3 regions of the Streptomyces sp. TM32 genome follow, and region 3 is predicted to be linked to each of the others. Evidence: riboswitches for the same ligand, from Rfam matches in the RefSeq annotation. Region 3 holds a riboswitch; each other region holds the start of a gene.

What was found. Region 3 has a riboswitch for cyclic di-AMP ahead of EST92_RS18125 (transglycosylase family protein). Riboswitches for the same ligand answer to the same signal wherever they lie in the genome.
Region 1: it holds a riboswitch for cyclic di-AMP, as region 3 does, so the genes downstream of both, EST92_RS17605 (C40 family peptidase) here and EST92_RS18125 (transglycosylase family protein) in region 3, are expected to answer to the same signal.
Region 2: it holds a riboswitch for cyclic di-AMP, as region 3 does, so the genes downstream of both, EST92_RS14015 (M23 family metallopeptidase) here and EST92_RS18125 (transglycosylase family protein) in region 3, are expected to answer to the same signal.

What each region holds. Positions count from the first base shown of each region.
Region 1 is NZ_SDIG01000073.1:500-11,038, reverse strand. Features, by position in the region: gene EST92_RS17615 (M23 family metallopeptidase) at 1-1,202, shown strand, start outside; gene pcrA (DNA helicase PcrA) at 1,239-3,680, opposite strand; cyclic di-AMP (ydaO/yuaA leader) riboswitch at 3,966-4,150, shown strand; gene EST92_RS17605 (C40 family peptidase) at 4,158-5,294, shown strand; gene EST92_RS17600 (hypothetical protein) at 5,510-5,863, opposite strand; gene EST92_RS17595 (C40 family peptidase) at 6,189-7,322, shown strand; gene EST92_RS17590 (alpha/beta hydrolase-fold protein) at 7,464-8,588, opposite strand; gene EST92_RS17585 (response regulator transcription factor) at 8,782-9,495, opposite strand; gene EST92_RS17580 (ATP-binding protein) at 9,585-10,539, opposite strand, start outside.
Region 2 is NZ_SDIG01000048.1:25,011-35,549, reverse strand. Features, by position in the region: partial or broken gene EST92_RS14030 (GNAT family N-acetyltransferase) at 1-955, opposite strand, end outside; gene EST92_RS14025 (HPr family phosphocarrier protein) at 1,176-1,457, shown strand; gene EST92_RS14020 (GntR family transcriptional regulator) at 1,848-2,537, opposite strand; gene EST92_RS14015 (M23 family metallopeptidase) at 2,824-3,603, opposite strand; cyclic di-AMP (ydaO/yuaA leader) riboswitch at 3,616-3,772, opposite strand; gene EST92_RS14010 (pitrilysin family protein) at 3,981-5,363, opposite strand; gene EST92_RS14005 (pitrilysin family protein) at 5,402-6,742, opposite strand; gene EST92_RS14000 (DNA topoisomerase IV subunit A) at 7,031-9,478, shown strand; gene EST92_RS13995 (CobW family GTP-binding protein) at 9,542-10,539, opposite strand, start outside.
Region 3 is NZ_SDIG01000077.1:2,390-12,928, forward strand. Features, by position in the region: gene EST92_RS18095 (SurA N-terminal domain-containing protein) at 1-228, shown strand, start outside; gene EST92_RS18100 (nucleoside triphosphate pyrophosphohydrolase) at 320-1,333, shown strand; gene EST92_RS18105 (MFS transporter) at 1,340-2,590, opposite strand; gene EST92_RS18110 (LysR family transcriptional regulator) at 2,730-3,605, shown strand; gene EST92_RS18115 (cytochrome P450) at 3,772-5,073, shown strand; gene EST92_RS18120 (transglycosylase family protein) at 5,378-6,394, shown strand; cyclic di-AMP (ydaO/yuaA leader) riboswitch at 6,605-6,813, shown strand; gene EST92_RS18125 (transglycosylase family protein) at 6,821-7,486, shown strand; gene eno (phosphopyruvate hydratase) at 7,825-9,111, shown strand; gene EST92_RS18135 (septum formation initiator family protein) at 9,270-9,722, shown strand; gene EST92_RS18140 (DUF501 domain-containing protein) at 9,819-10,397, shown strand; gene EST92_RS18145 (Ppx/GppA phosphatase family protein) at 10,394-10,539, shown strand, end outside.

The DNA of each region.
Region 1 (10,539 bases), on a different contig from region 3:
GCACCGGCGGCTTCGACGCCCTCGGCCGGCAGGCCACCGCGCTCCAGGAGACCGCGCTTCAGGAGACCGCGAGCTACGAGACCACGGCGATCTGGTCGACCACCGACCAGGGACTGATCGCCGGGATCCCGCCGCAGGCCGGCCCGCCCGCGGCCGAGACCGCCCACTGGGACGGCATCGCGTGGGACGAGACCGCCCCCTTCGACACCGCGTCCTTCCAGACCACACCCGCCGGGAGCGACCGGCACGGCAGCAGCCCGTACGAGTCCGACGGCTACGACACCGCACGGCACGGCGCGGACGGCAACTCCCCCGCCGGCCCCGGTGACGCCGAGGAGCACGGCGACCTGAGCGACGCCGCCGCCGTCGCGGACGCCATGACGCAGGCCATGCCGATCCCGGTCGCGGCCGACGCCCCCGCCGGCCGCCGGGCCGCCCAGCCGGACGCCGGGAAGGCCGTCCGCGGCCGGGGCCGGCGGCGCCCGGCGAAACGGTCGGCGCTGCTGACCGTCGCCGTCCCGTCGGTCGCCGCCTTGGGCGTCTGCGCCGTGGCCGCCGCGTCCGTCGCCCACTTCGGCGGGGACGACAAGGCGGAGGCGACCACGCAGGCCGCGCCCGACGCGGGGGCCGTCAAACCGGCCGCGGCCAACAGCAAGCTCGACACCCAGCTCGCCGGACTCAGCGCCAGCGCGGACGACTTCCGCGACCGGGCCAGCCGTACCCAGGAGCGGATCGACCTCAAGGAACGCCAGGCGCTGGACCGCAAGCGCAAGGCGGAGGCGGCGGCCCGCAAGGAGGCCATGCGCCCCAAGTTCGTGCTGCCGGTGACCCAGCACGGGCTGAGCGCCACCTTCGGCCAGGCCGGCGTCAACTGGATGTCCGTGCACACCGGAATCGACTTCCCGGTCAGTTACGGCACCCCGGTCATGTCCGCCACCGACGGCACCATCCGCACCCAGTGGAACTCCGCCTACGGCAACATGGCGATCGTGACGGCGCCCGACGGCACCGAGACGTGGTACTGCCATCTGAGCAGCACCAAGATCCGCTCCGGACAGGTCAAGGCCGGTGACCGGATTGCCTATTCGGGCAACTCCGGCAACTCCACCGGACCGCATCTGCACTTCGAGGTGCGCCCGGGCGGCGGGGCGGCGGTCGACCCGCAGCCGTGGCTGCGCAGCCACGGCCTCGACCCGAACTGACCGCCCCCCGTACGGCCTCCGTTACCGCTTCTGCCCCTACAGCTTCTCCACCGGCGCGTACCGCAGCAGCAGCCGCTTGGGCTTCTCGCCGCCGAAGTCGATGGTCGCCTCGGCGTTGTCGCCGCTGCCCTTGACGCCCACGACCGTGCCGAGCCCGAAGCTGTCGTGGGTGACGCGGTCGCCGATGGCCAGCGCGACCACCGGGCGGTCCTTCGTGCGGCGGGTGGCGAAGCCGCTCGGCCCCTTGTTGCGCGACGACGACAGGCCGGAGCCGAGGCCGCCGCCCGACAGCGCGCCCATCGACGCGGACGGTGTCGCCTGGCCGGTGCGCTTCCACTCGACGTACTCGCCCGGGATCTCCTCCAGGAACCGGGAGGGCGGGTTGTACGAGGGCTGGCCCCAGGCGCTGCGCATCGTCGAGCGGGTGACATAGAGGCGCTCGCGGGCGCGGGTGATGCCGACGTAGGCCAGCCGGCGCTCCTCCTCCAGCTCCTTGGTCTGGCCCAGCGCGCGCATGTGCGGAAAGACGCCGTCCTCCATGCCGGTCAGGAAGACCACCGGGAATTCCAGGCCCTTGGCGGTGTGCAGCGTCATGAGGGTGATGACGCCGCTGCCCTCCTCGTCCTCGTCCGGGATCTGGTCGGAGTCGGCGACCAGTGCGACCTGCTCCAGGAAGTCGGCGAGGGTGCCGGGGTTGTCTTCCCCGCGGTCCTGCTCGAATTCCAGGGCCACTGCGGCGAGTTCCTGGAGGTTCTCGATCCGGGTCTCGTCCTGCGGATCGGTGGAGGCCTGGAGCTCGGCGAGATAGCCCGTGCGCTCCAGGACCGCTTCCAGGACGGTGGCCGGGCCGGCGCCGGACTCGACGATGGTGCGCAGCTCCTCCATGAGGACGTTGAAGCGCTTGACGGCGTTGGCGGAGCGGGCCGCCATGCCGTACGCCTCGTCGACCCGGCGCAGGGCCTGCGGGAAGGTGATCTTCTCGCGGAGCGAGAGGGCGTCGATCATCGCCTCGGCACGGTCGCCGATGCCGCGCTTGGGGACGTTCAGGATACGGCGCAGCGGGACGGTGTCCTCGGGGTTGGCGAGCACCCGGAGATAGGCGAGGACGTCGCGGACCTCCTTGCGCTCGTAGAAGCGCACTCCGCCGACGACCTTGTAGGGCAGCCCGACCCGGATGAAGATCTCCTCGAAGACCCGGGACTGGGCGTTGGTGCGGTAGAAGACGGCGACATCGCCGGCCCTGGCGTCCCCGGCGTCCGTCAGGCGGTCGATCTCGTCGGCGACGAACTGCGCCTCGTCGTGCTCGGTGTCGGCGACGTAGCCGGTGATCCCGGGGCCGCTGCCGGCGTCCGTCCAGAGGTTCTTGGGGCGGCGGTTCTCGTTGCGCTCGATGACGGCGTTGGCGGCGGACAGGATCGTCTGCGAGGAGCGGTAGTTCTGCTCCAGCAGGATCGTGGTCGCGTCGGGGTAGTCCTCCTCGAACTGGAGGATGTTGCGGATGGTGGCGCCGCGGAAGGCGTAGATCGACTGGTCGGCGTCACCGACGACGCACAGCTCGGCCGCGGATTCGGCGGGGCCGACCAGCTCGCGGACGAGGGTGTACTGGGCGTGGTTGGTGTCCTGGTACTCGTCGACGAGGACGTGGCGGAAGCGGCGGCGGTAGTGGTCGGCGACGTCGGGGAAGGCCTGGAGCAGATGGACCGTCGTCATGATGATGTCGTCGAAGTCCAGGGCGTTGGCCTCGCGCAGCCGCGCCTGGTACATCGCGTACGCCTCGGCCAGCGTCTTCTCGAAACCATCGGATGCCGTCCCGGCGAAGGTCTCCTCGTCGATGAGCTCGTTCTTGAGGTTGGAGATCTTCGCGCTGAAGGACTTGGGCGGGTAGCGCTTGGGGTCCAGATCAAGATCACGGCAGACCAGGGCCATCAGGCGCTTGGAGTCGGCGGCGTCGTAGATCGAGAAGGACGAGGTGAAGCCCAGCTTCTTGGACTCGCGGCGCAGGATGCGGACGCAGGCGCTGTGGAAGGTGGAGACCCACATGGCGTTCGCCCGGGGGCCGACGAGCTCCTCGACGCGCTCCTTCATCTCGCCCGCGGCCTTGTTGGTGAAGGTGATCGCGAGGATCTGGCCGGGGTGGACATGGCGCTCGGCCAGCAGATGAGCGATGCGGTGGGTGAGCACCCGGGTCTTGCCGGAGCCGGCGCCGGCGACGATCAGCAGCGGGCCGCCGGTGTGCACCACGGCGGCCTTCTGCTCGTCGTTGAGCCCTTCGAGCAGCGTGGCGGGATCGACGGCGGGGCGGGCGGCGCCGTCGCGGTAGTACGTCTCCCGGGGGCCGGGCGCGTCGTATTTCCCGCCGAAGAGGTCGTCGGGGATCTCCTCGGGGGCCGGCTCGTGCTCGTCCTCGGGAGGCGGCGGGGGCTCCTCGCCCTTGTGGCCGAGGTCCGCCAGGAAGCTGTCGTCAAAGAGGCTGCTCATCGCCCACCGAGTCTAGGCCGCCGCACTGACAGCCCGCCGCGGAGTGCCGATTGTCGGCGGAATTCGGGGCTCGACGGCGGTGCGCAGATCAGCGTGCCGGGTCCGGGGCGGCCGGGCCGGCGCCTCGTCTACCCGAATCCGACATCTGCCACAACAACCCCCGGATCGCGTTCAGGTCACAAAAAGGTTTCGGGCATATCGAACATCAGCCTTCACAGGAGCCACACGAGTTGGCTAACGTCCTCGCTCAGGCGGCCCGCCTCCCCGCGTACGACAGCGTCCGCACGAGCCGCCGCGCCGAGTCCGGCCCTGCCCCACGGCACCCGGAGCCGGGGACCCACCAGCACCACCGGGGTGAATCGGTCCGTACGGCCGCCTCAGGCGGACGTCAGGACCGTAGGGCAAGCCTTCCGTCATCGACACCGCCCGAACCCGACAGCTAACCCGGTAGGCGGTCCACGGAAGGAGTTGCCGGCCTTGGCGTCCCATCGCAAGCCGCGCACCAGCGTCCTCGCCTCGCCCGGAGGCCGCCGCACGGCTGCCGGGCTCACCACCGCAGCCCTCGCGTCGGTCACCCTGCTCTCGCAGTCCGCCGACGCGGCTCCCCGAGCGCCCAAGCCCACCATCGAAGAGGTCAAGAAGAAGGTCGACGACCTCTACCACCAGGCCGAGCTGGCCACCGAGAAGTACAACGGGGCCAAGGAGCGCGCCGACGCACAGCGCCACACCGTCGACGGCCTGCTCGATGCCGCCGCCAAGCGCGCCGAGCAGATGAACCGCTCCCGGCACCAGCTGGGCATGTTCGCCTCGGCGCAGTACCGCACCGGCGGGATGAACCCGACGGCGCAGCTGATGCTCGCCAAGGACCCGCAGCAGTTCTTCGACCGCAGCCATCTCATGGAGCGGCTGACCAGCCGGGAGAAGCAGGCCGTCACCGACTACCAGGAGCAGGCGGCCGCCGCGGCGCGCCAGCGGGCCTCGGCGACCGACAGCCTGGAGCGTCTGCAGAAGTCCCAGGCCTCCCTCAAGGAGTCCAAGCGCTCCGTCCAGGACAAGCTGTCCGAGGCCCGTCAGCTGCTGTCCCGGCTGACCGCCCAGGAGAAGGCGCGGCTGGCCGAGCTGGAGCGCCAGAAGGAGGCGGCCGCCAAGCGCAAGGCCGAGGAAGAGGCGCGCAGGCAGCAGGAGCGCGAGCGCCAGCGGCAGCAGACGGGTGGTGGTTCGACGGGCGGCCAGACCGGTGGCAGCTCGACCGGCGACTCGTCCTCCACCAAGGCCGAGAAGGCGCTCGCGTTCGCCCGCGCCCAGATCGGCAAGCCGTACGTCTGGGGCGCCACCGGACCCAGCTCCTACGACTGCTCGGGGCTGACGCAGGCGGCGTGGAAGGCGGCCGGCGTCACGCTGCCGCGGACCACCTGGGACCAGGTCAAGGTCGGCCAGCGGGTGGCCACCAAGGATCTGCAACCCGGTGACCTGGTCTTCTTCTTCGACGACATCAGCCACGTCGGGATGTACATAGGCGGCGGCAAGATGATCCACGCCCCGCACCCGGGCGCCAGCGTCCGGGAGGAGTCGATCTACTACATGCCGATCTACGGGAGCGTCCGCCCGGGCTGAGGCCCGGCGCCCGATGCTCCCCCACCGAACCACCCCCCACGGCCACCCCCCACACGCCACCGCGCGGCCATCGCCTCCGGATCCGGAGTGCGAGGACCGCGCGGTGTGCTGTTTCGGGGCGGGGGCCCGCCGGCGCCCTTGGGGCGGTGGTCCGCTTGCGCCCTTGGGGCGGTGGTCCGCTTGCACCCTTGGGGGCGGTGGTCCGCTTGCGCCGCTCAGGTCCAGAGCACCGCGATGAAGATGTTGGCCACGGTCAGCGCCCCGACCGCGCCGAAGAGCGGCTTGGCGACCGTCTCCTCGTCCCGCTTGACGTAGACCAGCGCCAGGATCACCACCAGCACGGCCATCTTGATGCCGATCTTGATGGTGTTGACGTGGTGGCCCTCGGCCTGGTTGAGGCCGACCAGCGCGACGCCGGTGACCAGCATCGTCAGCGCGCCGTGCAGCATGGCCGGCACGAAGCGGGCGGTGCCCGCGCCCATCGCCTTCATCTGGGTCAGGAAGCCGCCGAGCAGGGCGGCGATGCCGATGATGTGCAGGCCGACGAAGAGATTGATTACTACGTCCATAGTGCGGGATCGTAGCCGCCGCATAGCACGGCCCCGCGGGCAGGGCGCCCACAATCGTCGCTTCGGTCATGCCGGACCGGTACCGGCCGTGCAGCCGCCGACGGCACGGTCATCCGCACACCGGCACCGGTCGAAAGCGAACAATGCCGGGCAAGTGGGCTCCCTGGCGCGACACCCAGGCTTAGCGTCCTCCTCCAGGCGGTCGACTCCCCGCCTTCGCCGGCCCCCCACCGGCGTCCTGTCGGCCGCCCCGCCGCGAGGTGCGGCGGCGGTTCGTGGCCCCCGTTACGGACCGCTGCCGGCCCCGCGGCTCGAAGGGAAGGAAGTGACGGCCACCGTGGCCTCGCACCGCAAGCCCAGGCAGCATCCGCTCGCCTCGCTGACCGGCGGCACACGCACCGCCCGTACCGCCGCCACGCTGGCACTCGCGGGTGCCGCCACCGCCACCGTCTTCGACGGCACCGGCCAGGCCGCATCCCCGCTCACCCCCGCCCAGGTCAAGGGCCGGATCAACGCGCTGTACCAGGAGGCAGAGGTGGCCACGCAGAACTACAACGGTGCGAAGGAAGCCGCCGGCACCGCACGCCAGGAGCTGAGCAGGCTGCAGGACGAGGCCGCCCGCCGGACCCGGAAGCTCAACGCCGCCCGCACCGAGCTGGGGGCCGTGGCCGCGAGCCAGTACCGCTCCGGCGGGGTGGACCCGACCGTACGACTGCTGCTGTCCGCGGACCCGCAGCGCTATCTGGACGGCGCCGCGGTGCTGGAGCGTGCGGGCAGTCATCAGGCGACCGCGGTGGCCGGTTACGCGCGCCGGCTCGGCAGCGTACGGCAGGTCCGGCAGCGGGCCGAGGAGACCGCGGAGCGGCTGGCGGCCACCGAGGCCACGCTGAAGAAGCACCGGGTCACGGTCGTCCACAAGCTGGACGCCGCCGAGCAGTTGCTGAACCGGCTGACCGCCGAGCAGCGGCAGCGGATGGCGGCACGGGACGGTGTCGGTACGGACGGTGTCGGTACGACCCGTACGGCACGTGCGGACCGGGGGGCGCGCGCGGACGGCCCCCTCGACGGGATCACCCACGGCCCAGGGGCCGCCGCGGACGCCGCCCCCAACCCCCGTGCCGCGCGGGCCGTTTCCTTCGCCTACGCCGCCCTGGGCAAGCCGTACGTCTGGGGCGCGACCGGACCCTCCGCGTACGACTGCTCGGGACTGACCCAGGCCGCCTGGAAGTCCGGCGGCGTCGCCCTGCCTCGGACCACCTACACCCAGATCAGCTCCGGACCGCGGATCGACCGGTCCCAACTCGCCCCCGGTGACCTGGTGTTCTTCTACTCCGGCATCAGCCATGTGGGGCTCTACATCGGGGGCGGCAAGATGATCCACGCACCGCACCCGGGGGCGCCTGTACGGATCGCGCCGATCGACCAGATGCCGTTCGCGGCGGCTACCCGGCCGGCTTAGGACGGGCCGGGGTGGGCCGGCCGGGACCGTCGGCGGCGGCCGTACCGGCTCAGGAGTGCCGGCGCCCGCCCGCCCGGTTCAGGTACCGACTCAGGTCCCGACTCAGGGGCTTGAGCGCGGGACCTGAACCGGGCGGAGGGCTCACGCCCGGAGGTACATCCCCAGCCAGCGGAAGATCTCCGGTACCTGATGGCGCCACACCACCATGGTGTGACCGCCCGCGTTCGCCGGGATCAGCTGGACGGTCACCGTCGTCGGACGCTTCGCGAGCTGGCGCAGACCGATGCCGGCCTGGTAGCCGTCGCCCGCCGCGCCCGACACGTACAGCGCGGACCGCGGCGGCTTCCCTGCCGCGTTGGCGGACTTCAGGATGTGCAGCGGATTGGACTCGATGCGCAGCTTGGGGTCCTTGCCGGCGAGTGAATCGCGTTCCAGCGCCGGGTCGTTGTAGCCGGACATGGCGACCCCGGCGCGGTAGCGGTCCGGGTGGGACAGCGCGAGCTTGGCGGCGCAGTGCGCGCCGGCCGAGTAGCCGGCCAGGGCCCAGGAGTCCGGCTTGTCGCCGGCCCGGAAGTTGTCGATGACCATCTTGCGTACGTCGACGGTCAGCCAGCTGTCGGCGTTGACCTGCCCGGGGACGTTGACGCATCCGGTGTCCGCGCCGGCGAGGAGATCGGTGCGCGGCGCCACCAGGATGGCCGGCTTGACCTGGCCGCTCTGCATCAGCGGCTGGAGCTGTTCGGCCACGTGGATCGAGCCGAACCAGGACTTCGCCGAGCCGGGGTAGCCGGGCAGCAGCTCGACCACCGGGAACTTCTTGTTCTTGTAGGCCGGGTCGTTGTACTGCGGCGGCAGCCAGACGTACACCTCGCCGACGACCCCGGATATCCGGCCCTTGAGGTCGGTCATCTGCACACCGGGGCCCACCTTGGGGTCGTCGGCCGGGCGGAACCGCTGTATCTGCTTGGGCTCGTTCTTGATCTGCTGGCCGCCCATGCCGTCGGGGCCGAGGTCCCGGGCCGCCGCGACATGGCTGTCGGTGCCGAGCAGATCGCCCCAGGTGTCGTAGAGGTTGTTGGCGTTGTTGACCAGGACGAAGACCACGGTGATGGCCGTGGCCTGGGCGAACAACAGCATCAACAGCCGTGCGAGGCCGCGCACCAGGGGCGGCCCGGCTATCCGCCCCCACAGGGCGAGCGGCAGCACAACGGCCACAATCAACAGCGTGATCGAGGTGAGAAAGAAGGGCGTGCCCGTCAGGCTCATCGGGTCTCGCTTCCAGGACAGCTACGCGAAGGATTGGGGATGGTTCCGGCCCCGCCTTCGGCAGTGAGCCTCTCCGCGCCGTTAGATGGCGATCCGCGTCGTCCTGGTTGCCCGTCTTTGGTGCTTCTTTACACCCCCGTCACACCCGCCTCCGTCGTCCGCCGCTCCTCGACTCCCGCGCCGGGCCCGCAGGTCAGACCAGTCGCCGGGCCGCCGCCCAGCGCGTCAGCTCATGGCGGTTGGAGAGCTGGAGCTTGCGCAGCACCGCGGAGACATGGGACTCGACCGTCTTCACGGAGATGAACAGCTGCTTGGCGATCTCCTTGTACGCATAGCCGCGGGCGATCAGCCGGAGGACCTCCCGCTCGCGCTGGGTGAGGCGGTCGAGGTCCTCGTCGATCGGCGGGGCGTCCGTCGAGGCGAAGGCGTCCAGGACGAAGCCGGCCAGCCGCGGCGAGAAGACCGCGTCGCCGTCGGCGACCCGGAAGATCGCGTCGACCAGGTCCGTGCCCGTGATCGTTTTGGTGACGTAGCCGCGGGCGCCGCCGCGGATGACGCCGATGACGTCCTCGGCCGCGTCGGAGACGGAGAGCGCGAGGAAGCGGACCGGGCGCTCGGCGTCGGCCATCATCGCGGCGCTGCGGCGCAGCACCTCGACGCCGCCGCCCCCGGGGAGGTGGACGTCCAGGAGGACGACCTCGGGGCGGGTGGTGGTGATGACCGTGACCGCCTGGTCGACATCGGCGGCCTCGCCGACCACCTCGACGCCGGTGCGCCCCGTCTCGCCGATCTCGGCCTGCACGCCGGTACGGAACATCCGGTGGTCGTCGACCAGCACGACCCGTACGGTCCGGTCCCCGGCCGCCCCGCCGGCGGCCACGTCCTGCTGTGCGCCCTCGCTGGTCATCTCTTCCGCCCGTCCTTCGGTGTCTGCCCCGTCATCATCCCGTGCGCCGGCCCGCGGTGTCGCCACCGGCCGCCCGCGGCCCGGCGCCGTCATGCGTCGTGCTCCTGCGCCGCGCGTTCCATTTCCAGCTCGACGACGGTGCCGCCCTCGGGAGCGGAGCGCAGCCGGGCCGTCCCGCCGTTGCGCTCCATCCGTCCGATGATGGACTCCCGTACGCCCATCCGGTCCTCGGGGACCGCGTCCAGGTCGAATCCGGGGCCGCGGTCGCGCACCGAGACGAAGACCGTGCGGCCCTCCACCTCGGCGAACACCTGCACCGCGCCGCCCTCGCCACCGTACTTGGCGGCATTGACCATCGCCTCGCGTGCGGCCTGCATCTGGGCGCCGAGCGCCTCGTCCAGCGGGCAGTCACCGACGACCACGACCTCGATGGGGACGCCGTGGTGGTCCTCGACCTCGGCCGCCGCCTTGCGGACCGCCTCCGCCACGGTGGCCGGCTCCTCGTCCTCCTCCTTGCCGCGGCCCTCGGGCTTGTAGAGCCAGGCGCGCAGTTCGCGCTCCTGGGCACGGGCCAGCCGCGCCACCTCCCGGGGGGCGTCGGCGTTGCGCTGGATCAGGGTGAGGGTGTGCAGGACCGAGTCATGGACATGGGCGGCCACTTCGGCCCGCTCCTGGGCACGGATGCGCATCAGCCGCTCCTCGGAGAGGTCCTGGGTCATCCGGACGAGATAGGGGCCCGCCAGCAGGGCGATGCCGACGACGACGGCGAGGGCGGCCTGCAGCACCGAGCCGAGATGGCGCACCGATCCCTGCAGCACGACGATGATGGTCACCCCGACGCAGACCAGCAGTACACCGGCCGCGCCACGCAGCACGGGCAGCACGCCCTTGCGGCGGCCCAGCTCCAGCCACTGGGCGCGCCGGGAGTTGTCCGCCTGACGCCACACCAGGGCGACACCGGCGCCGATCAGCAGCACCGGCCAGACATAGCCGTCGGCCCGGCCCAGCTGGAACCGGGAGGCGACGATCGAGGCACCGATGAGC
Region 2 (10,539 bases), on a different contig from region 3:
CCCTGCCCTCCGGGCCCGCTTCGGCGTACCCGGAGGTCAGGATCAGCACGCCCTGGACACCGTGTTCGCCGCAGTCACGGACGACGTCGGGGACGCTGTCCGCGGGCACGGCGATGACGGCGAGATCGACCGGTTCGGAGATCTCCCGCAGCGCGCGGCCCGCGGGTACCCCCTCGGGGTCCAGCCGCTGCATCCCTTCGGGGAAGGCGTGGTTGACGGCGTGCACCCGGCCCGTGAAGCCGGAGTCCAGGAGGCTGCGCAGGGCCGTCCGGCCGACGCCGCCGGGGGCGCGGCCGGTACCGATGACCGCGACCGAGCGCGGGGTGAGCAGCCGCTGGACGGAGCGGGCCTCGGCCCGCTGCTCACGGCCGCGCATCACGGCCATGGACTGCTCGGTCGGCTCCAGATCGAACTCCAGCCGGACCACGCCGTCTTCGAAGGTGCGCTTGTGGGTGTAGCCGGCGTCCGTGAACACCTTGATCATCTTGGAGTTCGCCGGGAGCACCTCCGCGGCGAACCGGCGGATGCCGCGCTCGCGGGCGACGGCGGCGATGTGCTCCAGGAGGGCGGAGGCCACGCCGCGGCCCTGGTGGGCGTCCTGGACGAGGAAGGCGACCTCTGCCTGGTCGTCCTCGGGGTCCTGCGCGGGCAATCCCTGGTCGTTGATCCGGTCGTAGCGGACGGTGGCGATGAACTCGCCGCCGACCGTCGCCGCGAGCCCGACCCGGTCGACGTAGTCGTGGTGGGTGAAACGGTGCACGTCGCGGTCGGACAGGCGCGGGTAGGGCGCGAAGAAGCGGTAGTACTTCGACTCGTCCGAGACCTGTTCGTAGAACGAGACCAGCCGCTCGGCGTCGTCGGGGGTGATGGGGCGGATCCGCGCCGTGCCGCCGTCACGCAGCACCACGTCTGCTTCCCAGTGGGTCGGGTACGCGTGGTCCTGCGACTTGTGCATGCGGACAGCGTACGACCGGGCACCGACAACGGGCGGCGCGCGTACGCTCGGGATGCAGAGCCGGCCGGGGCTGCCGTCGAGTCCGTACGGCACGGCCCGGCCGGCCGGGCCTCCCTTGGGGATCAGGGGCGGCGAAGGCCAGGACGAACATCTGGTGGAGCACGTCCGGCACCGTGAGAGACTGGTCTAGACAACAGTCACGACTTTGAAGGGCAACACCATGGCAGAGCGCCGCGTCAATGTCGGTTGGGCCGAGGGCCTGCACGCCCGCCCCGCGTCGATCTTCGTCCGTGCGGCCACCGCCTCCGGCGTCCCGATAACGATCGCCAAGGCCGATGGCAACCCCGTGAACGCCGCCTCCATGCTCGCGGTCCTGGGCCTGGGCGCCCAGGGCGGCGAGGAGATCGTGCTGGCCTCCGACGCCGAGGGCGCCGAGGCTGCGCTCGACCGCCTGGCCAAGCTCGTCGCCGAGGGTCTCGAGGAGCTCCCCGAGACCGTCTGAGCCCCTCGGGCTCTGCTGTATGCGGCGGCCCCGCCGCGGCAACCGGTCACCGGTTGCCGCGGCGGGGCCGTTTCACTGCGCCCTGAGTCCGAGGCGGGGCAACGGTGTGCGCGGTCGCCGCGCGCGCATGACCGCGTGGGTGCACCGGAATTCCCCGGCCGCCCGGAAATCCGGGAGGGGCGAGAAATAGTGCGCACCCTCAGGCATGGCATTCCGGTGCCGTAAAGCGCGCACCATTCGCCATCCGCGGCGCCGAATAATGGGCATCCGAATACCGACGGAATACGCGCCGGAGAGGGAAGCTCACTTCGCCGCACCGAAACCCGTTCCATACGTCCCACACTTCCCGACTTCTTCGCGTGTGGGACTTCTTTGTATACGGGACGGTTGTTAAGGGCGGACGCGCACCGTGTTGACGGGCGGTTTCGGATCCCTCACCCCGGTCTTGAGCGGGCGCCGCAGCCGGTACACCGGAAGCGAGCGCTCGACATGGGCCGCCATCAGGGCACGCGCCCGCTCCGCGTCCCCCCGGGCCACCGCGTCCAGCACGGCGCCGTGTTCGTCCCACGACTCGCCGGCCCGGGCCGGCGGCTCCACCGCGTACATCCACTCGATCTTGCGCCGCAGCTGGGTCAGCAGCGCCGTCAGGCTGGGGCTGCCGACCGCCTGGGCCAACGTCTCGTGGAACCAGTCGTCCAGTTGCTGCAGGTCCGCCGGATTGCCGTGACGGGCCCGCTCGCGGCCGAGGCGTACCAGACCACGGAGCACCTTGAGGTGGGCGGGACTGCGGCGGGCGGCCGCGCGGGCGGCGCCCAGCGGCTCCAACAGGGCGCGGACGTCCAGGAGATCGGCGGCCTCCTGTTCGGTCGGCTCGGCGACACAGGCCCCCGCGTGGTGGCGGGTGGTGACGAAGCCCTCGGACTGCAGGGTCCGCAGCGCCTCACGGATGGGCACTCTGGAAACGCCGTAACGGGCCGCGAGGATCTCCTCGATCAGCCGGCTCCCCGGTGCCAGCGCACCGGAGACAATGTCGTCGCGAATCGCTGTGCACACCGCATGCGCGGAAATATGGCCTCGCATCTTCCGAGCCTCCGCCGTAATCCCCTGGAAACGCCGCCGGTCGGCGGCTTTTCCGTGACTCTATTCGACCGGAGGGGATTTTCCGACGGGCACCGAATATTCATGGATATTTTTGGCCGGAAGTCGCGGGCGAGCCGGCCTCGCCTCCGGTGCACTCCCGCGCCCGGCAGCCGCGCCTCCGACATACCGCGCCGCACGCGCCGAAGCCCCGGTCGCAGGACCGGGGCTTCGGGAGGACGCGGTGCGAGGCACTCCCTCCCTGGCGGCGGGGCCGGCGAGCGGGAGGTCAGACGTTGACGCCGTGCGCGCGCAGGTAGGAGATCGGGTCGATGTCCGAGCCGTAGTCGGGGCCGGTACGGGCCTCGAAGTGCAGATGCGGGCCGGTGACGTTGCCGGTGGCACCCGAGAGGGCGATCTGCTGACCGCGGGTGACCTTCTGGCCGACCGAGACGGCGAACGAGGACAGGTGACCGTACTGGGTGTACGTACCGTCGTTCATCTTGATCACGACGTTGTTGCCGTACGAGCCGCCCCAGCCCGCCTCGACGACGGTGCCCGCACCGACGGCATGGACGCTGGTGCCGGAGGCGGCGTGGAAGTCGATGCCGGTGTGGCTGCCCGAGGACCACAGACTGCTCGACGCCTTGTACCCGGTGGAGACGTAGGAGTCGGCGACCGGCGCGACAAAGGTGTTCAGACGCTTGCGCTCGGCGTCGCGGGCGGCGCGCACCTTGGCCTTGTGGACGGCCTCGGCGCGCCGCTTGGCCTCGTCGGCCTGCTTCTTCGCCAGGGCTTCGGCCTTCGCCTGCGCGGCGGCGGACTCCGCGGCGGCGCGCTGCGCGTCGGCCTGGGCCGCGACGTGGCCGGCGACCTCGTCACCCAGCACGACGGCCCGCTGCAGGCCGGTGTCATGGGCGGGTGCCGCGTCCGTGGCAGCCAGCGCCGGCGAGGCCACGGAGGCGACCACACCACCGGCCGCAAGGGTGGCTATGCCGGCGACCTTGCGGGGCGTCCGGGCAGGGCGGTCGGCGCGGCGGTGTTTCCCGGTGGCACGGATGAACGCCATGTACGGGCTTGTCCTTTCCCTCCTTCTCGCCTACCGGGTTAGCTGACGGGTTCGGAGCAGGAAGGTCTCCTACGGGCTCCTCGGGAGAGGAGTCCGATTCACCCCAAGGGACGTGTGGGTCCCCGGCTCCCCTGGCTCGCGCCGTACGGGGACTCGGCGATGACTGCCCGGTGCCACTGTTGTGGCGGACTTGTGACGAACAGCCGGACCGACGCTAAACGGGGCCACTTTCCCTGGGCAAACAGATGCCGTTTTTTGTGCGGGATGCCACAAGAACCGGCACAACCAGCCGTAAGAAAACGGACATACAGCGGCTCCCGTGGCCAGTGGGTGCCACGGGAGCCGCTTTGTCGATATATGACCTTCCGTCACGCGGACTAGCCGCTGACGACCGTCACCTCGCCGATGCCCAGCCCCTTGACCGGCTCGGCGATCTGCGCCGCGTCACCCACGAGGACCGTCACCAGCCGGTCCACCGGGAAGGCGCTGACCGCCGCCGCGGTCGCCTCGACCGTGCCGGTCTCCGCGAGGCGGGCGTACAACTGCGCCTGGAAGTCGTCCGGGAGTTGCTGCTCCACCTGGTCGGCCAGCGTGCCCGCAACGGCCGCCGCGGTCTCGTACTTCAGCGGCGCGACCCCGACGAGGTTCTGCACGGCGACATCCCGCTCGTCGTCGGTCAGTCCCTCTGCCGCGAGGGTGCGCAGCACCTTCCACAGGTCTTCGAGCGCCGGGACGGTGGAGGCGGTGTCCACCGAGCCGCTGATGGCGAGCAGCGCGGCACCCGTGGCGCCCTCGGGGGACGTGGGGGCGGTGGAACGGAGCACCTGACCGAACGCACGCACCCCGTAGGTGTAGCCCTTCTCCTCCCGCAGCACACGGTCCAGACGGGAGGTGAGGGTGCCGCCCAGGCAGTACGTGCCGAGGACCTGCGCGGGCCACACCCGGTCGTGCCGGTCGGAGCCGATCCGGCCGATGAGCAGCTGCGTCTGGACGGCGCCGGGGCGGTCCACGACCACCACGCGGCCGGTGTCGTCGGCGACGATCGGCGCGGCCTTCAGCGGCTCGGCCGTCGAGCCGCTCCAGGCGCCGAGCGTGTCGGCGAGCGCCGCGTCCAGGTCGACGCCGGTGAAGTCACCGACGATGACGGCGGTGGCCGTGGCGGGCCGTACATGGGCGTCGTAGAAGGCGCGGACGGCCGCGGCGTCGATGCGCGCGACGGTCTCCTCGGTGCCCTGGCGCGGGCGCGACATGCGGGCCGTGGCCGGGAACAGCTCCTTGGACAGCGCCATCGCGGCGCGCCTGGCCGGGTTGGCGAGCTCGTGCGGGATCTCGTCGAGGCGGTTGCGGACCAGCCGCTCGACCTCGCTCTCCGGGAACGCGGGGGCGCGCAGCGCGTCGGCGAGCAGGCCGAGCGCGCGGTGCAGCCGGGAGGCCGGCACCTCCAGGGAGACCCGTACACCGGGGTGGTCGGCGTGCGCGTCCAGGGTGGCGCCGCAGCGCTCCAGCTCGGCGGCGAACTCCTCCGCGTCGTGCTTGTCGGTGCCCTCGGACAGCGCCCGCGCCATGATCGTGGCGACGCCGTCCAGGCCCTCGGGTTCGGCGTCCAGCGGGGCGACGAGGTTGATCTCGACGGCGACGACCTGCTGACCGGGGCGGTGGCTGGTCAGGAGGGTGAGGCCGTTGGGCAGTTGGCTGCGGTCGGGCGCCGGGAAGGCCCACGGCTTGGGCGCGCCGCCCCGGGGCTGCGGGTGGAAGTCCATCGTGCTCACAGGGGTGTCGGCGTGGGTGGTGGCGTCGCTCACTGGTCCGCCTGCCCTTCCTCGGTGTCGGCGGCGTCGTTCGACTCGGTCGGCTCGTAGACCAGCACCGCGCGGTTGTCGGGGCGCAGCCGGGCCTTGGCGACCGCCTGCACCTCCTCGGGGGTGATGTCCAGGACGCGCTGGACGGCGCTCAGCGCGAGCTGGGGGTCGCCGAACAACACGGCGAAGCGGCACAGTTCGTCGGCGCGCCCGCTGACCGTGGCGAGCCGGTCCAGCCATTCACGCTCCAGCTGCGCCTGCGCGCGCTCCATCTCCTCCGGGGTCGGCCCCTCGGCGGCGAAGCGGGCCAGCTCCTCGTCGACCGCGCGCTCGATGTCGGGGACCTCCACACCGCCGGACGTCTTCACGTCCAGCCAGCCCAGCGAGGGCGCGCCGACCAGCCGCAGCAGGCCGAAGCCGGCGGCCACCGCGCTGCGGTCGCGGCGCACCAGCCGGTTGTACAGTCGGGAGGACTCGCCGCCGCCCAGTACGGTCAGCGCGAGGTCCGCGGCGTCCGCCTCACGGGTGCCGTCGTGCGGCAGACGGTAGGCGGCCATCAGGGCGCGGGAGGGCACGTCCTCCTCGACGACCTCCCGCAGCTGGCCGCCGATGACGTCGGGCAGCGTGCCGTCGCGCGGCGGCTGCTTGCCGTCGTGCGAGGGGATCGAGCCGAAGTACTTCTCCACCCAGGCCAGGGTCTGCGCGGGGTCGATGTCACCGACGACCGACAGGACGGCGTTGTTGGGTGCGTAATACGTACGGAAGAACGCCCGCGCGTCCTCCAGGGAGGCCGCATCGAGGTCGGCCATCGACCCGATGGGGGTGTGGTGGTACGGGTGGCCCTCCGGGTACGCCATGGCCGTCAGCTTCTCGAAGGCCGTGCCGTAGGGGACGTTGTCGTAGCGCTGGCGGCGTTCGTTCTTGACGACGTCGCGCTGGTTCTCCAGGGACTCGTCGTCCAACGCGGTCAGCAGCGAGCCCATCCGGTCCGCCTCCAGCCAGAGCGCGAGCTCCAGCTCATGGGCGGGCATGGTCTCGAAGTAGTTGGTGCGCTCGAAGCTCGTGGTGCCGTTGAGCGAACCGCCGGCGCCCTGCACCAGCTCGAAGTGGCCGTTGCCCGTCACCTGCGCGGAGCCCTGGAACATCAGGTGCTCGAAGAGGTGAGCCAGGCCCGTACGGCCCTTGACCTCGTGGCGGGAGCCGACGTCGTACCACAGGCAGACCGCTGCAACCGGGGTCAGGTGGTCTTCGGAGAGCACCACGCGCAGCCCGTTGGCCAGCCGGTGCTCGGTCGCTGTCAGGCCGCCGGACCCGGCTTGTTCTGTGGCCGTGTGACCCATGGGCATGTACGTCCCTTCGATCCGCTTGCGAGGAAGTTCTGTCACTGTATGCAAGCGCGTCGGCATCTGGCGAAGTTCCCGGGTGACCGGCCCCGTGCGTGCGCCCCGCGTGACTTCCGCGGGAGCCGAAGGGGGAGTCGCGGTCGGCGTTGTCAGTGCGGCGGTCCACAATGGTCCGCGTCAGACTCAGAGATATGCGCGGGCTGATCCCCCGCCCGGTTGACCCGACGGGTTGACCGATGCTTTCCGACATCGGCAGTAGACGCAGCAGAAGGAGCCGCAGCCGCGATGGCCCGCCGCAGCACGAAGACCCCGCCGCCGGACGACTTCGAGGAGAGGATCCTCGACATCGACGTCGTCGACGAGATGCAGGGTTCCTTCCTCGAGTACGCGTATTCGGTCATCTACTCGCGCGCCCTGCCGGACGCCCGCGACGGTCTCAAGCCCGTGCACCGCCGCATCCTCTACCAGATGAACGAGATGGGTCTGCGGCCCGACCGCGGCTACGTCAAGTGCGCCCGGGTCGTCGGCGAGGTGATGGGTAAGCTCCACCCGCACGGCGACGCGTCCATCTACGACGCGCTGGTGCGCATGGCGCAGCCGTTCTCGATGCGGGTGCCGCTGGTGGACGGCCACGGCAACTTCGGCTCGCTGGGCAATGACGACCCGCCCGCCGCGATGCGGTACACCGAGTGCCGGATGGCGTCCGCGACGTCCTTGATGACGGAGTCCATCGACGAGGACACCGTCGACTTCGCACCGAACTACGACGGCCAGGAGCAGGAGCCGGTCGCCCTCCCGGCGGCGTATCCGAACCTCCTCGTCAACGGCGCGTCCGGCATCGCCGTCGGTATGGCGACGAACATGCCGCCGCACAATCTGGGCGAGGTCATCGCCGCGGCCCGCCATCTGATCAAGCATCCGAACGCCGATCTCGACACCCTGATGCGGTTCGTGCCGGGGCCCGATCTGCCGACGGGCGGCCGGATCGTAGGGCTCGACGGCGTACGGGACGCGTACGAGAAGGGCCGCGGCACCTTCAAGATCCGCGCGACGGCCACGGTCGAGACCGTCACCGCCCGCCGGAAGGGGCTGGTGGTCACCGAACTGCCCTTCACGGTCGGCCCCGAGAAGGTCATCTCCAAGATCAAGGACCTGGTCGGCTCGAAGAAGCTGCAGGGCATCGCCGACGTCAAGGACCTCACCGACCGCGAGCACGGCCTGCGGCTGGTGATCGAGGTCAAGAACGGCTTCAACCCCGAGGCCGTCCTGGAGCAGCTCTACAAGCTCACGCCGATGGAGGAGTCCTTCGGTATCAACAACGTCGCGCTGGTGGACGGCCAGCCGCTGACGCTGGGCCTCAAGGAGCTGCTGGAGGTCTATGTCGACCACCGCTTCAACGTGGTGCGCCGGCGCAGCGAGTTCCGGCGCAGCAAGCGGCGCGACCGTCTTCACCTGGTCGAGGGCCTGCTGACGGCCCTGGTGGACATCGACGAGGTCATCCGCCTCATCCGCTCCAGCGAGAACAGCGCGCAGGCCAAGGAGCGGCTGATCGAGCGCTTCTCGCTGAGCGACGTCCAGACGCAGTACATCCTCGACACCCCGCTGCGCCGGCTGACCAAGTTCGACCGTATCGAGCTGGAGTCGGAGCGTGACCGGCTGCAGGAGGAGATCGAGAGGCTGACGCGAATCCTGGAGTCGGACACGGAGCTGCGCAAGCTGGTCTCCGGCGAGCTGGCCGCGGTGGCGAAGAAGTACGGCACGGACCGGCGGACGGTCCTGCTGGAGTCGACGGGCACTTCGGTCGGTGCGGTGCCGTTGGAGGTGTCCGACGACCCGTGCCGGGTGCTGCTGTCCTCGACGGGCCTGCTGGCCCGGACGGTCACCGGCGAGGTGCCCTTCGACGCCGACGCCCGGCGCGCCAAGCACGACGTGATCGTCTCCACGGTGCCGGCGACGACCCGTGGCGAGGTGGGCGCGGTGACGTCCCTGGGCCGGCTGCTGCGGATCGCGGTGATCGATCTGCCGCAGCTCCCGGAGACGGCGTCCTCACCCGGTCTCTCCGGCGGTGCCCAGCTCTCGGAGTTCCTGACGCTGGAGGACGGCGAGCAGCTGATCTGTCTGACCACGCTGGACGAGTCCTCGCCGGGCCTGGCGCTCGGCACGGCGCAGGGCGTGGTCAAGCGGGTGGTGCCCGACTACCCCTCCCACAAGGAGGAGTTGGAGGTCATCACCCTCAAGGACGGCGACCGCATCGTGGGGGCGGCCGAGCTGCGCACCGGTGAGGAGGACCTGGTCTTCATCACCAACGAGGCGCAGCTGCTGCGCTATCCGGCCGCGCAGGTGCGGCCGCAGGGCCGGCCCGCGGGCGGTATGACGGGCATCAAGCTGGCCGAGGACGCGAAGGTGATCTCGTTCGCCGCGGTCGATCCGGCCTCCGACGCCATGGTGTTCACGGTCGCCGGCTCGCACGGCACGCTCGACGACTCGGTGGCGACGGCCAAGCTCACCCCGTTCGACCAGTATCCGCGCAAGGGACGGGCGACCGGCGGGGTGCGCTGTCAGCGGTTCCTGAAGGGCGAGGACTGTCTGACCCTGGCGTGGGCCGGGCCGGCTCCGGTGCGGGCCGCGGACGCGAAGGGTTCGCCCGTCGAGCTGCCGGAGGTGGATCCGCGGCGGGACGGTTCGGGGGTGCCGCTGACGAAGTCGGTGGCGGCGCTGGCCGGGCCGGTGTAGGCGGCACCGGAAGGACGGACGCAGGGGACGCCGTCGGGCCGGTGGAGGACCGGCCCGACGGCGTCACCAGTCTTCCTCGCGTCCGTCCACGTACCGCAGCACACCCCACATGCTGTGGGCAGCAGCCTCCGGCGGTGTGCTTTCCCGGCAGTTCTCCAGCTCCTTGCGCAGGGCCGGCGCGTCGATGCCGCTGCCGATCATGACGAGCTGGGTGCACCGCTCCTCGCCCTTCGGCCACGGCTCGGGGTAGAAGCGCAGGAAGTCACCGACCGCGTGCAGGGTGAACTTCTGGCGGTTCTCCGGCACGTCGAAGTGGACGAAGCCCTTGATGCGGTAGAGACCGGCCGGGCGGCTGTCGAGGAAGTCCATGAGACGGCGCGGGTGCATCGGCTCGGCGGAGGTGAACTCCACGCTCTGGTAGGCGGCGTGGAGGTGGCCCTCGTGGTGGGCGTGGTCGGGGTGATCGCAGTGACCGTCGCAGTGGTGGGCGGCGGCATCCTCGTGCGCCGCGGCCTCACGCAGCAGGTCCTCGAAGGACAACTGGCGTACGGCCGCGTCGTGGCCCTCCCCCGGTCCGCGGTCGAAGAACAGCTCGGGGTCGACCCGGCCGTACGCCGTGCAGATCACGGGCCGGCCGGGCGCGAGGTCGGCGAGCGTACCGATGAGAGCCTGTCGTTCGGCGTCGCCGATGCGGTCGGCCTTGTTGAGCACCACGATGTCGGCGATGCCCACATGCCGGTCCAGTTCGGGGTGACGGGCCCTGGTGTCGTCGAATTCGGCGGCGTCGACCACCTCGATCAGCCCGCCGTAGACGATCCGGTCGTTGTCGCTGGCGAGGATCATCCGGATGAGTTCCTGGGGCTCGGCCAGTCCGCTGGCCTCGATGACGATCACATCGATACGGGCGGCGGGGCGGGCGAGCCGTTCCAGGTAGGTGTCCAGTTCGCTGGTGTCGACCGCGCAGCACAGACAACCGTTGCCGAGCGAGACCATCGAGTCCACCTGTCCGGCGACGGTCATGGCGTCGATCTCGATGCTGCCGAAGTCATTGACGATCGCGC
Region 3 (10,539 bases):
ACCATGGTCCACAACCAGCTGCTGCTCGACGGCGTCGCCCAGCACCTCGGCGCGGACCGCGGCACGCCGCAGGGCCAGCAGAAGCTCGCCCGGGCGCTGGGCAAGACGTCCCGCTCGATGGGGATCGACGTCAATCCGCGGTTCGGCAAGTGGGACGACCAGCAGGTCATCCTCGGCGAGACCAAGGAACCGTGGATCACCCCGGCGTCCGCCAAGGAACAGGCCTGACGGGGCTGTACGGCCGGGGCCCGCGGCGGCGGCCGGGTCCGGGCCGCCGGGCGGCGCCGGCGTTGTCGGTGGGGTGCGTTACGTTCGAGGCGTGAACGCTGACGCCTCCGCCGCCCGGACCGGCGCCGACGCCCGCCCCGAGGGCACCGGCACCGGCCGCCTGGTCCTGCTCACCACCAGCCACCGGGTCGCCCCCGGACTGCTGTCCTGGCCCGCGTGGCAGATCCTGCGCGCGGCCCAGCGGGTGCTGTGCGCCGATGCCGGCCATCCGCAGCTGCCGTATCTGCGCGAGGCCGGCATCGAGGTGGAGACCGCGTCCCTCACCGCCCGCGAGCTGGTCGATTACTGCGTCCCCGAGGCGCGCACCGCCGTCGTCCTGACCTCCGCGGACGGCGAGAGCGCGCTGACCGACGGCCTGGCCCGGCTGGCCGGTTCCGGCCGCGAGACGATGCCCGACCTGGAGCTGCTGCCCGGCTCCTACGACCTGCCCGGCGCCCGCCTCCTCGATCTCGTCCAGGTCATGGACCGGATCCGCGCCGAGTGCCCGTGGAGCAGCATCCGTACGCACCAGGACCTCGCCAAGTACGGCCTGGAGGAGGCGTACGAGATGGTCGAGGCCATCGAGTCGGGCGACCGGGTGGAGCTGCGCGAGGAGCTGGGGGACGTGCTCCTCCAGGTCGTCTTCCACGCCCGGATCGCCCAGGACGACCCGGACGAGCCGTTCTCCGTCGACGATGTGGCGGGCACGATCGTGGAGAAGCTGATCCATCGCCATCCCCATGTCTTCGGGGAGGAGGACGCGGCGACCCCGGCGGACGTCAAGGCGCACTGGATGCGGAGGAAGGCCGAGGAGAAGCAGCGGGAGTCGGTGACCGAGGGCGTTCCGCTGGCCCAGCCCGGTCTCGCGCTGGCGGCGAAGCTCGCCTCGCGGGCGCGGGCGGCGGGGCTCGATGTCGCGGTGCCGTCCGGCCGGGGCATCGGCTATGAGCTGCTGGCGATGGCGATACGGGCCGAGGCGGACGGGGTGGACCCCGAAGCGGCACTGCGGGCGGCCGCCCGGGCCTACCGGGACGCGGTGCTGGCCGCGGAGGGCGGCGCCGTGTGAGGACCGTCAGCTGCCGCTGAGGCGCGGGGCGCGGCGCCGGATCAGCAGATCCGCGGCCCAGACCAGCAACGCCGCTGCCGCCAGCGCCGCCCCCAGGACGCACACCCCGCTCCAGCCCCCCGCGGTCCAGACCGCCGAGGTCAGCGCCGAGCCCACCGCACCGCCGGCGAAGTAGCTGGCCATGTAGGCGGAGTTGAGGCGGTTACGGGCCTCGGGGCGGACCGCGTAGACCAGGTGCTGGTTGCTGATGTGCATCGCCTGGACCGACAGGTCCAGCACGATCACCCCGGCCAGCAGCGCCGCCAGCGACCAGCCGCCGCCCGCCCCGCCGGCCGCCAGCAGGGCCCAGGACCCCAGCAGCAGAAGCGCCCCGGCGCCGCTGACGTGGTGCACCAGACCGCGGTCCGCCAACCGCCCGGCGGCCGACGCGGACAGCGAACCGGCCGCGCCCACCAGACCCAGCAGCCCGATGGCCGACTCCTGCCAGCCGTACGACGGGCCGGACATCAAGAAGGCCAGCGCCGTCCACAGCACGCTGAACCCCGCGAAGGTCAGCGCCCCGAGCGCCGCCCGCCAGCGCAGCACCGGCTCCTGGCCGAACAGCGCCAGCATGGAGCGCAGCAGCGCCGGATAGCGCAGCCCGGCCGGGGTGCGCAGCGTGGGCAGCCTGAGCCGCAGCAGCACCGCCATCAGCAGCATCAGCGCCGCGTTGACCCAGTAGACGGTCCGCCAGCCGCCCACCTCGGCCAGCAGCCCGGCGGCCGTGCGGGCCAGCAGGATGCCCAGCAGCAGTCCGGTCATCACGGTGCCGACGGTCCGGCCGCGTTCGGCGGGGGCCGCGAGGGTCGCCGCGTAGGGCACCACGACCTGGGCGGCGACCGAGGTCAGTCCGGTCAGCGCGGTGCCGGTCAGCAGCAGCGCGGCGTTCGGGGCGCTCGCTGTGACGGTGAGGAAGACGGCGGTGGCTGCGGTCAGGGTGACGGCCAGCCGGCGCCGCTCCAGCAGATCGCCGAGCGGTACGAGCAGCAGCAGTCCGAGCCCGAAGCCGACCTGGGCGACGGTCACCACCAGCGCGGCGACGGCCGCGGACAGGTGCAGATCGCGGCCGATGACGTCCAGCAGCGGCTGCGCGAAGTAGTTGCCGGCGACGGACAGACCGGTGGCGACCGACATCAGCAGCAGCGTGCCGCGCCCCAGTCCCGGTCCCGTCGCCGAGGTATCCCCGGTGACCGGCTCCTTCATGTGCGTGGTCTTCACGACCGACCTCCCCTGTGCGCCCGCGGCCACGGTGGCGGCGGACACTCCCCACCCTGGGCGACGCACATCAATGAGTCCAACACATCGTTTTCATCGGAAACATCTCGAAATGAGATGGGTGTGGCCTAGGGTCGATGGTGTGGAGCTGCAACAGATGCGTTATGTGGTGGCGGTGGCAGAGACCGGCGGGTTCACCCGCGCCGCCGAGCGCTGCCATGTGGTGCAGTCCGCGCTCAGCCATCAGATCGCCCGGCTGGAGAAGGAGCTCGGCGCCCGGCTCTTCGAGCGGACCAGCCGCAGCGTCCGGCTGACCGCCGCGGGTGAGGCCTTCGTCCCGGTCGCCCGGCAGGCGCTCCAGGCGGCCGAGCGGGCCCGCGCCGAGGTCGCGGCGGCCACGGGTGAGGTGCGCGGCCGGCTGGCGGTGGGGGCGATCTCCACCGTCGGGGCCGTCGATCTCGCCCGTGAGCTGGGCGATTTCCACACCCGGTATCCGCAGGTGCAGATCAGCCTGCTGATGGACATGACCGAACCGCTCGTGGAGAGCGTGCGCGACGGTGCGCTGGACGTCGCCTTCATCGGGATGGTGCCCACCGCGCGGACCACCGGCGTACGGGAGAAGGAGCTGGCACGCAGCGAGCTGGTCGCGGTGGTGCCGCCGGATCATCCGCTGGCCGGGCGGGAGTGGACCACGCTGGCGCGGGTGGCGCGGGAGAACTTCGTGGACTACATGGCGGGATCGGCGGCCCGCCGGCAGCGCGACGACGCGTTCCGTGCGGCGGGCCTCGACTCGGAGGTGGCGTTCGAGGTGACCTCGGTCGAGTTCCTGGCGCAGTTGGTGCGCGCCGGTCTGGGCATCGGCATGGTCCCCGAGCCCACCGCCTCCGGGCTGCCCGGCCTGCGCGCCGTACGGGTGCGGCCGGCGCCCGAGCGGACCGAGCGGGTGGTGTGGAGCGCCCAGGGACCGTCGCCGGCGGCGCTGGCGTTCCTGTCGGCGCTCGGGGTGGACCCGGAGTAGGGGACGGGCCTGCGGGGTCCGGACCGGTGCGCGGGCGCGCGGTGCCGCGCGCACCGGTTACGGTCGGAAGGTGCCCCACCAGTCCCACCAGTCCCACCGGCCCGGCCCGCGGCAGGTCACCGCCGCCGACGCCCCGGCCGGCTGCCCGGCCGCAGCGTCCGCCGAGATCGCCGCCGAGGCTGCTGCCCAGCCCCTCCCCGAGTCCGTCCCCGAGCTGTTCACCTGGGAGTTCGCCGCCGATCCGTACCCGGCGTACGCCTGGCTGCGGGAGCATGCGCCGGTGCACCGGACCCGACTGCCCAGCGGCGTCGAGGCCTGGCTGGTGACCCGCTACACCGAGGCGCGGCAGGCGCTGGCCGACGGCCGGCTGTCCAAGAACCCGGTCCACCACAGCGAGTCCGCGCACGGCAAGGGCAAGATCGGCATCCCGGGGGAGCGCAGCGCCAACCTGATGACGCACCTGCTCAACATCGACCCCCCGGACCACACCCGGCTGCGCCGGCTGGTCTCCAAGGCGTTCACCCCGCGCCGGGTCGCCGCCTTCGCGCCGCGGGTCCAGGAGCTGACCGACCGGCTGATCGACGCCATGATCGCCAAACCGGGCGGCGCCGGGCGCGGTGCGGCCGATCTGATCCACGAGTTCGCGTTCCCGCTGCCCATCTACGCGATCTGCGATCTGCTGGGCGTCCCGCGCGAGGACCAGGACGACTTCCGCGACTGGGCGGGCATGATGATCCGGCACGGCAAGGGACCGCGCGGTGGCGTCGCCCGTTCCGTGAAGAAGATGCGCGGCTATCTCGCCGAGTTGATCCACCGCAAGCGCGAGACCCTCGGGGCCACCGCCGAGCCCGACGAGGACCTGATCTCCGCGCTGATCCGCGCCTCCGACCACGGCGAGCACCTCACCGAGAACGAGGTCGCCGCGATGGCCTTCATCCTGCTCTTCGCCGGCTTCGAGACCACCGTCAACCTCATCGGCAACGGCATCTACGCGCTGCTGCGCCACCCCGCCCAGCGCGAGCTGCTGCAGAAGTCGATCGAGGCGGGCGACCTGGACCTGCTCGGCACCGCCCTCGAGGAACTGCTGCGCTACGACGGCCCCGTGGAGCTGGCGACCTGGCGGTTCGCGACCGAGGAGCTGACGCTGGGCGGGCAGCGGATCGCCGCGGGCGACCCGGTCCTGGTGGTGCTGGCCGCCGCCGACCGCGACCCGGAGCGCTTCGACGAGCCGGACGTCCTCGACCTGACCCGGCGGGACAACCAGCATCTGGGCTACGGGCACGGCATCCACTACTGCCTGGGCGCGCCGCTCGCCCGGCTCGAAGGACAGACCGCCCTCGCCACGCTGTTGACCCGGCTTCCGGACCTCCGGCTCGCCGCCGAACCCGACGACCTGCGCTGGCGCGGCGGGCTCATCATGCGCGGACTGCGGTCGCTGCCGGTGGAGTTCACCGCCGAGCGCTCCTGACCAGCGGCAAGGGCATATTTGACAGCGCGTCAGCCGCGTGACCATTGCGTGATCTGCGCTACACCGGCTTGTGACTACTCGTGACCCCGGCTACCTTTCGATCGACGATCGACAGGCTTCATTCGATCGGCCGAAGCGGGGGCGCGGTCAACCGGTGTAACGGTGCTGCCCTGCCCGCCCCGGCCGGAAGCCCGTCGGACCACTCGTCCGACAACTCCACCGCGCGAAAGGCATCCGCATGCGTTCCGGGACCGGCCGACACCGTCGCCCCCGTCAGGCACCGGCCATCTTTGTCACGGCGGGAGTGACCGGCGCCGGCATCGCCCTGCCGCTGCTCGGCGCGAGCGGCGCCCACGCCGCCGACACCACGACCTGGGACAAGGTCGCCCAGTGCGAGAGCGCCGGGGTGTGGAGCGCGGCCTCGGACAACGGCTACTACGGCGGCCTCCAGCTGACCCAGGAGATGTGGGACAACTACGGCGGCTCGGCCTATGCCTCGCGCCCCGACCTCGCCAGCCGCGCCCAGCAGATCGCGGTGGCCGAGTCGATCCTCGACCACCGGGGCCCGGACGTCTGGAGCAGCTGCGCACAGAGCGCCGGGCTGACCCGGGACGGCCGTGCGCCGGAGGTCAACCCCGGCAGCACCAGCACCCCGGAGCCCGACCCGTCCGACGGGTCCGACTCCCCGGACCCTTGGGACCAGCCCGGATCCTCCGGCATGCACGACGGCTCGGACGCCACGGGCACGCAGGACGAGCCGGGCGACGACCCGGGTGGCCGGTCGTCCGACGAGTCGACCGGGTCGACGCCCTCGTCCGACGCGCCGGACCCCGGCCGCGCCGACCACCGGCCCGGCACGTCCGACCGGTCCGACGGCGCGCCGTCCGGCGGCCGGCACGAGGACCCCGCGTCCGGCAACCGGGACGAGGACCCCTCGCCGTCCGCCGACCCGTCCGACGGCGGCAGCCGCCCGGACACCTCCGGCACGCCGCAGGAGCGGCCCGCACCGGGCAGGCACCGCGGCGGTGCGGACGACGAAGCCGGTCAGAGCAGCGGTCAGGGCCGGCAGGGCGACGAGGGCGGCGGCCGGGGCGCCGGCGGCCGGCATGCCTCGCGCGGCGGCGACGCGCACCGTACGGGCCCGGCGGCCGACGGCGACTACACCGTGCGGCCGGGTGACAGCCTGTCAGCCATCGCCACGGCCCACCGGCTGCCCGGCGGCTGGACCGCGCTCTACGACCGCAACGAGGGCGTGATCGGCTCCGACGCGGACCTGATCCAGCCCGGCCAGGTGCTCGATCTCGGGCAGAACGCGGGCTAGTTCATCCCCTTTCGCCCCCTTTGGTGAAAGTGAGACAAGGGTCTCGTTGACCTCAGGGGGCCCGGAACCGTCCACCCTCGCCGCACCTGCCCCCACCTGCGGAGATGTGCCCCACTCGTGATCGGAATCGGGCAACTTGGTTCAGATGGTGGGGTTTGAACACCAAGGGGGTTGCTGCTTAACGTCAGGACCGCTCGCCAAAGCGGGCCCTCCGGTCACACGCCGAATCCTGCCGGTGATCGGGGGCAGTTGACGCGCAAGCGCCGTAGGCAGGAGCGGGGGAACCAAGGTAGGTGCCGGCCCCGCCCGTGAAAGCGGGCGACCGGCTTGGGGTGAAGCCAGATGCGGAAGCGCATACGGCCGGGCCACTCACAGCCCGAACCCGACAGCTCACCTCGTAGGCGTCGGTGAGGAAACGAACGAACCATGCTGATCAACAAAGGCAAGCACAGTCGTCCCTCCAAGGCCGTCCGCGTCGCCACCCTCGCCGGTATCGCCGGTGCTGCCGTGGCCGTCCCGCTGATGGGCGCCACCTCCGCCTCCGCCGCCTCCGTCAGCACCTGGGACAAGGTCGCCCAGTGCGAGTCCGGCGGCAACTGGTCGATCAACACCGGTAACGGCTACTACGGTGGCCTGCAGTTCACCAACTCCAGCTGGGCCGCCGCCGGCGGTACCAAGTACGCGCCGCGCGCCGACCTGGCCTCCAAGAGCCAGCAGATCGCCGCCGCCGAGAAGCTCCTCGCCATCCAGGGGCCGGGCGCCTGGACCTGCGCCGGTGCCGGCAACCTGACCGCCGGCGGCCCCGCCGCGAACGTCGACACCTCCGGCTCCTCGGCGCAGACCAAGTCCGCCCCGCAGCAGGACACCAAGACCGAGGCCAAGAAGGCCCCGGCCGCCCCCGAGAAGCGCGCCTCGCGCTCCACCGAGCGCAAGTCCATGGGCCACGGCAACTACACCGTGAAGGCGGGCGACACCCTCGCCAAGATCGCCAAGGCGCACGGCACCAGCTGGAAGTCGGTCTACGAGGCCAACAAGTCGGTCATCGGCGGCAACCCGAACCTGATCCTTCCGGGCCAGAAGCTCAACGTCTGAGCCACCTCCTCACCGGAACTCCGGCAGGCCCGAGCGGCGGGCCCGCTTCCTCCGTGAGACAGCCCCGCCCGGCGCGCCGTTCCCCCAGCGCGCCGCGGCGGGGTTTCTCACACCCGGGGTCGCGCCCGGGTGAGATCCGCTGCGACCGCACGCCGGTGACCGGCCGCGATCCACACCTTGTCCCGGTTGGCGAACAAGGGCCCAAAGGTCCTGTGAACTGGGCCTTTGGGCTCTTCATTCCGCAATTCCGTCCCACGGAGCGGGCCAAGGGCAGGCGGACGCGCCCGGGGCCGTTAGGCTCATGCAGCAGAACGCCAGACACCCACGAAGGAGACAACGTGCCGTCGATCGACGTCGTCGTAGCCCGCGAAATTCTCGACTCGCGAGGTAATCCCACGGTCGAGGTCGAGGTCGGCCTCGACGACGGCAGCACCGGCCGTGCCGCCGTGCCGTCCGGCGCCTCCACCGGTGCCTTCGAGGCCATCGAGCTTCGTGACGGCGACCCGAACCGTTACCTCGGCAAGGGCGTGGAGAAGGCCGTCCTGGCCGTCATCGAGCAGATCGGCCCGGAGCTCGTCGGCTACGACGCGACCGAGCAGCGGCTGATCGACCAGGCGATGTTCGACCTGGACGCCACCGACAACAAGGGCTCGCTCGGCGCCAACGCCATCCTCGGCGTCTCCCTCGCCGTCGCGCACGCCGCCTCCGAGGCCAGCGACCTCCCGCTGTTCCGCTACCTGGGCGGCCCGAACGCGCACGTCCTGCCCGTCCCGATGATGAACATCCTGAACGGCGGCTCGCACGCCGACTCCAACGTGGACATCCAGGAGTTCATGATCGCCCCGATCGGCGCCGAGTCCTTCTCCGAGGCGCTGCGCTGGGGCGCCGAGGTCTACCACACCCTCAAGAAGGTCCTGAAGGAGCGCGGCCTGTCCACCGGTCTCGGTGACGAGGGTGGCTTCGCCCCGAACCTGGGCTCCAACCGTGAGGCCCTCGACCTCATCCTGGAGGCCATCAAGCAGGCCGGTTACGCCCCCGGCCAGGACATCGCGCTCGCGCTGGACGTCGCCGCCTCCGAGTTCTACAAGGACGGCAAGTACCAGTTCGAGGGCAAGGACCGCTCGGCCGCCGAGATGACCGAGTACTACGAGGAGCTGGTGGCGGCCTACCCGCTGGTCTCCATCGAGGACCCGCTGTTCGAGGACGACTGGGCCGGCTGGAAGGTCATCACCGACAAGCTCGGCGCCAAGGTGCAGCTCGTCGGCGACGACCTGTTCGTCACCAACCCCGAGCGCCTCGCCCGCGGCATCGAGGAGGGCTCCGCCAACGCGCTGCTGGTGAAGGTCAACCAGATCGGCTCGCTGACCGAGACCCTGGACGCCGTCGAGCTGGCCCAGCGCAACGGCTTCAAGTGCATGATGTCGCACCGCTCCGGTGAGACCGAGGACGTCACCATCGCCGACCTCGCCGTCGCCACCAACTGCGGCCAGATCAAGACCGGCGCCCCGGCCCGCTCCGAGCGCGTCGCCAAGTACAACCAGCTGCTGCGCATCGAGGAGATCCTCGACGACGCCGCCGTCTACGCCGGCCGCTCCGCCTTCCCGCGGTTCCGTCACGGCAGCTGACCCACGGCGGCCCGCCGCCCCGGCCGACCGGGGCGGCAAGGGCTGATCGGGCGAGACAACCGCCCAGCACCCCGTACGTCCCCGGCAACGGTCCCGTACCGTTGCCGGGGACGCGTCTGCTTCAGCAGTCAGGCGTCCGTCAGTGAAGGGGAGACGACGTGCCCGCGGACCGGTTCTCGACCGCGACCCGACTCAAGGCGCTCGGCGAGCAGGCCGCCGCCCGCGTCTACCGCGCCCGCCCGCCCCGCCGCAACCGCCTCACCGGCCGCGCCGCCCTGCTGGCCCTGGTGATGTGCTCGCTGGTCGTCGCCCTCGCCTATCCGATAAGGCAGTACGTCTCCCAGCGCTCCGACATCGCCGAGCAGCGCCGCAAGGCCCAGGACGCCGGCGCCGCCCTGGAGCGGCTGCGCGAGCGGAAGGCCCGCTGGCAGGACCCGGAGTACGTGCGCCAGCAGGCCCGCCGGCACCTTCACTACGTCATGCCGGGCGAGACCGGATACCTCGTCCAGGACGGCTCCGGCACCGGCTCCGCACCGAAGGGGCCGCAGGCCGCACAGCCCCCCTGGTACGAGAATCTCTGGGACGCCGTCGACTCGGCCGACAAGCGGTAGGGCCGGGCCCGTACCGCCGGCGGGCGCCGGCCCGTACTGTCGGACGCAGGACGGCCCGCCCGCCCCTGCTCACCACTCACCTCACCGAAAGCGCACATGGACACCCCCCCGCCCCAGACCGAGCCCACCGAGCCCACCGCCGCGGACATCGCCGCCTTCAAGCAGCAGCTCGGCCGCCCGCCCCGCGGGCTGCGCGCCATCGCGCACCGCTGCCCCTGCGGCCAGCCGGATGTCGTCGAGACGGCGCCGCGCCTGGAGGACGGCACGCCCTTCCCCACGCTCTACTACCTCACCTGCCCGCGCGCGGCCTCCGCGATCGGCACGCTGGAGGCCAACGGCGTGATGAAGGAGATGTCCGAGCGGCTGGCCACCGACCCGGAACTGGCCGCCGCCTACCGGGCGGCCCACGAGGACTACATCCGGCGGCGGGACGCGATCGAGGTGCTCCAGGGCTTCCCGAGCGCCGGCGGGATGCCCGATCGGGTCAAGTGCCTGCACGTCCTCGTCGGCCACTCGCTGGCCGCCGGGCCGGGTGTCAACCCGCTCGGTGACGAGGCCCTCGCGATGCTCCCGGAGTGGTGGCGGAAGGGGCCGTGCGTGACCACCTGCCAGGACACCTCCGACGACCGGAACACCCCCGAAGCCCAGGACGCTCCCGAAGGAGACGCCACGTGAAGCGGGTCGCCGCCATCGACTGCGGTACGAACTCCATCCGGCTGCTGGTCGCGGACGCCGACCCCGCGACCGGCGAGCTGAAGGACCTCGACCGCCGGATGCAGATCGTCCGGCTGGGCCAGGGCGTGGACCGCACCGGACG